DNA from 2 places in the Mesorhizobium sp. ESP6-5 genome. Region 2 is predicted to be linked to the other one. Evidence: riboswitches for the same ligand, from Rfam matches in the RefSeq annotation. Region 2 holds a riboswitch; the other holds the start of a gene.
What was found. A riboswitch is a leader RNA that binds a small molecule or an ion and turns the genes downstream of it on or off. The one in region 2 is predicted to bind S-adenosylmethionine.
Positions count from the first base shown of each region.

Region 1: another riboswitch for S-adenosylmethionine. It lies ahead of LB524_RS06770 (O-succinylhomoserine sulfhydrylase); the one in region 2 lies ahead of metX (homoserine O-acetyltransferase MetX).

Region 1 covers NZ_JAIUGR010000003.1:453,331-457,748, forward strand. Annotated here, with positions in the region: gene LB524_RS06765 (ceramide glucosyltransferase) at 1-849, shown strand, start outside; gene LB524_RS06770 (O-succinylhomoserine sulfhydrylase) at 880-2,070, opposite strand; SAM riboswitch at 2,127-2,204, opposite strand; gene LB524_RS06775 (2'-deoxycytidine 5'-triphosphate deaminase) at 2,364-3,458, shown strand; gene araD1 (AraD1 family protein) at 3,600-4,418, opposite strand, start outside.
Region 2 covers NZ_JAIUGR010000006.1:95,923-100,340, forward strand. Annotated here, with positions in the region: gene LB524_RS11530 (prephenate/arogenate dehydrogenase family protein) at 1-570, opposite strand, end outside; gene hisC (histidinol-phosphate transaminase) at 594-1,703, opposite strand; SAM riboswitch at 1,841-1,918, shown strand; gene metX (homoserine O-acetyltransferase MetX) at 2,036-3,205, shown strand; gene metW (methionine biosynthesis protein MetW) at 3,264-3,878, shown strand; gene LB524_RS11550 (glycosyltransferase family 2 protein) at 4,162-4,418, shown strand, end outside.

The sequences.
Region 1 (4,418 bases), on a different contig from region 2:
GCCCGGCTGTTGATCGGCGACGACCGTGTCAGTGCCAATCCAAAGCTCAACAACTGCGTCAAAGGCTGGGAAGCGGCGCGCCACGACTGGGTCATTCTTGCCGATTCCAACGTTCTGATGCCGAGGGACTATGTCGAGCACATGATGGCGGCGTGGCAGCACGGTACCGGCCTTATCTGCTCGACGCCGATCGGCTCCAGGCCAGATGGTTTCTGGGCCGACGTCGAATGCGCCTTCCTCAACACATTGCAGGCCCGCTGGCAGTATGCCGGCGCGGCGCTCGGCCTCGGCTTCGCGCAGGGCAAGAGCATGCTGTGGAACAAGCCGATGCTGGACGCCAATGGCGGCATACGCGCGCTGGCCGCCGAGATCGCCGAGGACGCCGCCGCAACCAAGCTGGTGAACGGCCTCGGCCTGCGTGTCAACCTCGTTGCCGCCCCCTTCGAGCAGCCGCTCGGCCAGCGCACGTTTGGCGAGATCTGGTCGCGCCAGGCCCGCTGGGCGCGCCTGCGCCGCGTCACTTTCCCGCTATTCTTCGCGCCCGAGATCCTGACTGGTGCGGCGGTCCCGCTGGTTCTTGCGCTGATTGCCGCGGCGAGCGCCGGCATTAGTCTCTGGGCGACCGCGATTGCCGTGCTGGCGGCGTTCTATCTTCCGGAATGCGCTCTGGCCCTGGCCAAGGGTTGGCACGTCTCGACGCGCATGATCGCGGCGACGGTCGCGCGGGACGTCATGCTCCCGGCCATCTGGGCGCGCGGCTGGCTCGGCGGCGCCGTCGACTGGCGCGGCAACGCCATGACCATCCGCACCAAGACGGCGGAACTGGAGGAGACGCCGTCGAGCGCTTGATCGCTGCTGACGACGCTGCCTGGACGAAACCTATTTGGCGGCCTTCAAGGCTTGCGCGATATCTTCCAGCAGGTCGTCCGTATCCTCCAGGCCGACCGACAGCCTGAGCGTACCGGGCCCGATGCCGAGTTCGGCGCGGGCCTCGTCGCTGAGGTTCTTGTGGGTGGTCGTCGCCGGATGGGTGATCAGGCTCTTGGCATCGCCCAGATTGTTCGAGATCAGCACGATGTCGAGGGCGTTCTGCAGGGCGAAGGCCGCCGGCTTGCCGCCCTTGACGTCGAGGCAGATCAGCGTCGAGCCACCCGACATCTGCTTCTTGACGATATCGGCCTGCGGGTGGTCGGCGCGGCCGGGATAGATGACGCGGGCGATCTGCGGCTGCCCGGCCAGGAAGTCGGCGATCCTGCCGGCGCTCTCGGTCTGCTGGCGCACGCGCAGCGGCAAGGTTTCCAGGCCCTTCAGCAGCGTCCAGGCGTTGAACGGCGACAGGCTGGGACCGGTGTGGCGGAAATAGTCGTGCAGGTTCTCGTCAATCCACTTCTTGTCCGACAGGATGACGCCGCCCAGGCAGCGGCCCTGGCCGTCAATGTGCTTCGTGGCCGAGTAGACGACGATGTGCGCACCAAGCTGCAACGGCTTCTGTTGCAGCGGCGTGGCAAAGACATTGTCGACGACCAGCCGCGCGCCGATCGAATTGGCAAGCGAGGCGACGGCGGCGATGTCGACGACCTCGAGCGTCGGGTTGGTCGGGCTTTCCAGGAAAAACAGCTTGGTGTTCGGCCTGACCGCCTTTTCCCAATTGGCGATCTCGGTGCCGTCGACCAAGGTCGCCTCGATGCCATAGCGCGGCGCCAGCGTCTCGACCACCCAGCGGCAGGAGCCGAACAGCGCGCGCGCGGCCACGATGTGGTCGCCGGCCTTGACGCTGCACAGAAGGGCAGCCGTCACCGCCGCCATGCCCGACGCCGTGGCGCGCGCGTCTTCGGCGCCTTCAAGCGCGCACATGCGCTTTTCGAACATGTCGACGGTCGGGTTGGCGTAGCGCGAATAGATGAAACCAGGCTCTTCGCCCTTGAAGCGGGCCTCGGCGGCCTGCGCCGTCTGATAGACATAGCCCTGGGTCAGGTACATCGCCTCGGAGGTTTCGCCGAAGCCGGAACGCAGGGTTCCGCCATGCACGAGTGCCGTCTGAGGTTTCCAGTTGCGCTTCTTGGTGCTCATCGCTTTGTTCCAGACACAAAAAAACCGGCCGCGAAAGTCGCAACCGGTCCATACGGCCTTGCGGCCCGACGGTCCTTTAGCGACTTGTTTAACGTGGCTGCAAGCCGACCGGCCAAATCACCACGGGATAACGACCCTTTAGACCCGCGCCACGCTTGCGTCAATTGCCGGCTTCATTAAGACGTTTGTACCAAGGCAGGTTCCGCAGAAGTGCCCCGCGGTTTTGCGGCAAGAACCTGCAACAAACAAGAACCTGCAAACGAAAGAGACCAGTCTTGGGGCGGAGCCAGACTTTGCGGCAGACAGGCATTCTTCCCGATCAGGACATATCGGCGCTGTTCCGGTCCGGCGCGCTGAAGTCGCCGCGCGCGCTTGATGCCGACCAGATCCAGCCGGCGAGCCTTGATCTCAGATTGGGCGAAAAGGCCTGGCGGGTTCGCGCCTCGTTCCTGCCCGGTCCCAACCACAAGGTGTCGGAAAAGCTCGATCGGCTGCAACTGCACGAGATCAGTCTGACCGAAGGCGCGGTCCTCGAAACCGGCTGCGTCTATATTGTGCCGCTGCTCGAAAGTGTGGCCCTGCCGGCTGACATTTCGGCCTCGGCCAATCCGAAGAGCTCGACCGGGCGGCTCGACATCTTCACCCGCGTCATGACCGATCGAGGCCATGAGTTCGATAAGATCGCCGCCGGCTACAACGGTCCGCTCTATCTCGAGGTCAGCCCGCGCACCTTTCCGATCATCGCGCGCACGGGTTCGCGCCTGTCTCAAATCCGCTTTCGCACCGGCAACGCGCTGCTTTCGGAAGCCGAGTTGCATGAGCTGCATCGTGCCGAGATGCTGGTCGCCACGGAGCCGCCGAACATTTCCGGCGGCGGCATCGCGCTGTCGATCGACCTCAATGGCGACAAGGATGGGTTGGTCGGCTATCGCGGCAAGCACCACACCGGCCTCGTAGATGTCGACAAGCGCGCCGCGCAGGATGTCCTCGACTTCTGGGAGCCGATCCACAAGAGCCGCGCCGGCGAACTGGTGCTCGATCCCGACGAGTTCTACATCCTCGTCAGCCAGGAGGCGGTGCATGTGCCGCCGCTCTACGCCGCCGAGATGACGCCGTTCGATCCGCTGGTCGGCGAGTTTCGCGTCCACTATGCCGGCTTTTTCGATCCGGGTTTCGGCCATTCGGCGGCCGGCGGCACCGGCAGCCGGGCGGTGCTCGAAGTGCGCAGCCACGAAGTGCCGTTCATCCTCGACCACGGCCAGATCGTCGGCCGGCTGGTCTACGAGCATATGCTGAAGCGACCGCAGGCGCTCTACGGCACCGATCTCGGCTCGAACTACCAGGCGCAGGGCCTGAAGTTGTCGAAGCATTTCCGCGCCGTGCGCTAAGGTCGAAGCTGCCGACCTCGCTCTTGTGGGAGAGATGCCCGGCAGGGACGTGACTGAAACCTATTGCTAGATCGGCGGGACAGTGCCCCGCTCTGGCTTGCCAGCCATTCCCCACGAGAGGGGAATCACGCGCTCATGGCTTCAAAGCGCCTTCACCGACACCTTCACCGGCTTCTCGATCTCGAGCGGGTTGCGCAGCGGCAGTCCGAAATCCCCGGCCTCGATCTCGAACACGTCGCCGGCTTCCGTCTTGATGCCGTCGGCGAAGGATAGCGTCGCGGTGCCGAACATATGCACATGCACGTCGCCAGGCTGGCGGAAGGCCGAATATTTGAAGTGGTGGTGTTCGAGATTGGCGATGGTGTGGGACATGTTCGTTTCACCCGACAGGAAGGGCTTTTCCCACAATGCCTTGCCGTCGCGCAGGATACGCGACGTGCCGCGGATGTCCGAAGGCAGGTCTCCGATCAGGATCTCCGGGCCGAAGGAGGCATTGCGCAGCTTGGAATGGGCGAGGAAGAGATAGTTGACGCGCTCGGTCACATGGTCCGAGAATTCGTTCGACAAGGTGAAGCCGACGCGGAATGGCGCCCCGTCATCGCCGATGACATAGATCCCGGCGACCTCTGGTTCCTCGCCGGCATCCTTGGCAAAGGCCGGTGACATGAGCGCCGCGCCAGGCGCGACTGCCATGGTGCCGTTCCCCTTGTAGAACCATTCCGGCTGCACGCCGACCTGGCCTTTCGCGGGCTTGCCGCCTTCCAGTCCCATGCGGAACATCTTCATGGAATCGGTGAGTTGCTCCTCGCCGTCGGTGCTGAGCTTCTTGTGCATGGAATCGCGCGTCGCGGCCGACCCCAGATGCGTCAGCCCGGTGCCGGTCAAGTGCAGATGCGCCGGGTCGGGGTGGTTGATCGGCGACAGCAGGCGCCCCCGCTTGTAGGCGGCGTCGAGATCGAT
Region 2 (4,418 bases):
CGAGACGATGGCCAGCGTCATGTCGTGATGCTGCGGGTCCATCGTGTCGATGTTGGCGCCGCAGCGGCGCCAGAATTCCGACAGCCGTTCCAGCGCTTCCGGATCGGTGCCCGGCACCGGCGTGAAGATGCACCAGCGGTTGTCGAACAGGTCGGCAAACCCGGCATCCGGGCCGGATTTTTCGGTGCCCGCCAGCGGATGGCCAGGAATGAAATGGACGCCTTCAGGCACATGCGGCTGCATCTGCGCGATGACCGAGGCCTTGGTCGAGCCGACATCGGTGAGGATCGCCCCCTTTTTCAGCGCCGGCGCGATTTCCTCCGCTACAGCGCCGGATGAGCCGACCGGCACCGAGACAACGACCAGATCGGCATCACGCACCGCGTCCCCGGCATCGATGGTGTAGGAATCGCCAAGGCCCAGTTCCTCGGCTCGCTTGAGCGTTGCCGCACTGCGCGTCGAGATGGCGACATGGCGAGCCAAGCCCTCGCGTCGGATGACGCGGGCCAGAGACGAGCCGATCAGGCCGATACCGACCAGCGCGATCTTTTCGAACATCGGTGATGCCATGGTGTTCCAGCTCTTTAGACGTTCTAGCTTTTCAGGAATGTCGTGAGCGCGGCGACAACGCCGCGATTGGCCTCTTCAGTGCCGACGGTCATGCGAAGCGCGTTGGGAAAGCCGTAACCTGAAACGCGCCGCAGAATATAGCCGCGCGCGCTCAGATAATCGTCAGCCGCCGCCGCGGAATGCTTCTGATCGTCGGGAAAATGAATGAGCAGGAAATTGCCGACGCTCGGCGTCACGCGCAGCCCGAGCCCGGTCATTTCGCCGCTCAGCCAGGTGAGCCAGGTCTCGTTATGCGCCACGCTGCGCTCGACATGGGCACGGTCGCGGATCGCGGCGATGCCAGCCTCGATCGCAGTCGCATTGACGTTGAAGGGGCCGCGTACACGATTGATGGCGTCGACGATATGCAGGGGACCATACATCCAGCCGATGCGCGCGCCGCCGAGCCCGATCTTGGAGAAGGTGCGGGTCATCACCACGTTCTCGGCGCTGCCGGCCAGCTCGATGCCGGCTTCGTAGTCGTTGCGGCGGACATATTCGGCGTAGGCCGCGTCGAGCACCAGGAGCACGTTTCCCGGCAGTCCGGCATGAAGGCGGCGCACCTCCTGGAACGGCACATAGGTGCCGGTCGGGTTGTTGGGATTGGCCAGGAACACGATTTTCGTGCGCGGCGTGACGGCCGCCAGCATCGCGTCGATGTCGGCGCGCTCGTCGGTCTCCTTGACCACGACCGGGGTGGCACCTGCCGACTGGATGTAGATCTTGTAGACCATGAAGGCGTGTTCGGTGAACATAGCCTCGTCGCCGGGCGCGAGATAGGTCTGCGCCAACAGGCCGAGGATCTCGTCCGACCCGTTGGAGCAGATGATGTTTTGCGCGTTGAGGCCATGCACCTCGGCGATAGCCTCGCGCAACCGCTTGGCGCTGCCGTCGGGATAGATGTCGAGTTTGCCGGCGACCTCGCGCGCGGCCTCGATCGCCTTCGGCGAAGGCCCAAGCGGATTCTCGTTCGACGACAGCTTGTAGACCTTGGCCACACCGGCGGCCGCCGAGCTTTTGCCGGGCACATAGGCCTCTATGTCCATGATGCCCGCGCGCGGAGTTGGACGTGCCTGATCCGGTGTCTGGTTCATATCTTGCAAAATCCGTCGAAAACGCCTCCATCCGGAGGCCGCTGCGGAAATACAAGCCATGGCACGCAATGTCGAGAGGTGGCAGTGGTGCCAGCCGCCGCCATTGACGGCGAGGCAGGCGGGTTCTAGAAAGACGATGACAGTTCCGTGGTGATTTGGCCGGTCGGCTTGCAGCCACGTTAAACAATTCGCTAAAGGGCCGTTTGCGTGACGTAACCGGCTTTGCGAAGGCAATGCCGGTTTTTTGTTGTCCGCGACCGGCCGGACGCACGCATCGGCGGCGGAGATCGGCAACGATTTCCACGAGCGCACGGTGCAGCAAGAGAGACGTGATGGCCGCTCTGCGTGCAGGAAAGACCAACAACGAGGCCGACCAACCGTCGAGCCCGGTGTTGCGTTTCGGACCCGACAAGCCGCTCAAGCTCGACGCCGGCACGCTGCTGTCGCCGTTCCAGATCGCCTACCAGACCTATGGCACGCTGAACGATGCCCGCTCCAATGCCATCCTCGTCTGCCACGCGCTGACCGGCGACCAGCATGTCGCCAGCACCAATCCGGTAACCGGCAAGCCCGGTTGGTGGGAAGTGCTGATCGGACCGGGCAGGATCATCGATACCAGCCGTTTCTTCGTCATCTGCTCCAATGTCATCGGCGGCTGCTTGGGTTCCACCGGTCCGGCCTCTACCAACCCGGCCACGGGTAAACCCTATGGCCTCGACCTGCCGGTCATCACCATCCGCGACATGGTGCGCGCGCAGCAGATGCTAATCGACCATTTCGGCATCGAGAAACTGTTCTGCGTGCTCGGCGGCTCGATGGGCGGCATGCAGGTTCTGGAATGGGCGTCGAGCTATCCCGAGCGCGTGTTCTCGGCGCTGCCGATCGCCACCGGGGCGCGCCATTCGTCACAGAACATCGCCTTCCACGAAGTCGGGCGGCAGGCTGTGATGGCCGATCCGGACTGGCATGGCGGCAAATATTTCGAACACGGCAAGCGCCCGGAGAAAGGGCTGGCGGTGGCGCGCATGGCCGCCCACATCACCTATCTGTCGGAAGCCGCCCTGCACCGCAAATTCGGCCGCAATTTGCAGGACCGCGAAGCGCTGACCTTCGGCTTCGATGCCGACTTCCAGATCGAGAGCTATCTGCGCCACCAGGGCATGACCTTCGTCGACCGCTTCGATGCCAACTCCTATCTCTACATGACGCGGTCGATGGATTATTTCGACCTCGCCGCCGACCATGGCGGCCGGCTGGCCGACGCCTTCGCCGGCACGAAAACCCGCTTTTGCCTGGTGTCCTTCACATCGGACTGGCTGTTCCCGACCGAAGAGAGCCGCTCCATCGTCCACGCACTCAACGCCGCCGGCGCCTCGGTATCCTTCGTCGAAATCGAGACCGATCGCGGCCACGACGCCTTCCTGCTCGACGAGCCGGAACTGTTTGCCGCCATCAACGGCTTCATCGGCTCGGCCGCGCGCGCCAGGGGGCTCAGCGCATGACCCCGAAAAGTTGCAGACGTTTCGGACCAAGGCCATGCGCCGTCCACGAGGCGAAGCCATGAGCGTCAACGGCAGCCAACGCGTCGACCTCGAGGTCGTCGCCAACCTCATCCCGCCGCAATCGCGTGTGCTCGACGTCGGCTCGGGCGACGGCTCATTGCTCGAATTGCTGCAGGACACCAAGCAGGTCGACGGTCGCGGACTCGAGCTGTCGCAGCGTGGCGTCAACGAATGCGTGGCGCGCGGTCTCAGTGTCATCCAGGGCGACGCCGACACCGATCTCGAATTCTATCCCGACAAGGGCTTTGACTTCGTTGTCCTGTCGCAGACCCTGCAGGCCACCCGCAACCCGAAGCTGGTGCTCGACGAGCTGCTCAGGATCGGCAACCGGGCGATCGTGTCTTTCCCCAATTTCGGTCACTGGCGGGTGCGCCTGTCGCTGTTCGTCAAGGGCCGCATGCCTGTGACCAGCGACCTGCCCTATTCCTGGTACGACACGCCCAACATCCACTTCTGCACGATCCGAGACTTCGTCAATTTGTGCGAAGAGCTTGGCGCGACAGTGGAGAAGGCGACCGCGCTCGACGCCAACGGCCAGAAGATCGGCCTGTCGATGCCATGGTGGTTCTGGAATTTCTTTGGCCAACAAGCAGTGTTCCTGCTGAAGCGATAATGAAATGGGCGCCGCCCGCAGGCGCAACTGCCAATCCTTGAGGGTGGCCGCGCGTCTTTCAGCGGGTGCGAAAGTGTTGCAGTTGAAGCGCCATGAGCTGGAATTCATCATGCCTGGTCGGTCGAACGACGGCACGACGGGGTGACATGGCAGGTTGTTTTTTGTAGCGTCGCACCGAATCCGATGAGGCCCATCCAGGGGGAAGTCCGATCCATTTAGCCATCCCGATGATCAAAGGACCTGGCGCGAAGGGTGTTTACGCGCTGGAGGCGACCGACGTGATATGATCGGGAAGACCGAACAGGCGCCCCTCGTCACGGTGATCACGCCCACTCACAACCGGCGCGAAACAGTGCTCCGCGCCGTCGAAAGCGTGCTTTCCCAGAGCATGCCGCGATTTGAACATATCGTCGTCGACGATGGTTCGACGGACGGGACCGAGGCGGCGCTCGCCCGCATCCATGACCCCCGGCTGATCTATGTCGGCGCGAAGTGGCGCGGCGCCAATGCCGCCAGGAATGCCGGCATCGAGCTAGCCCG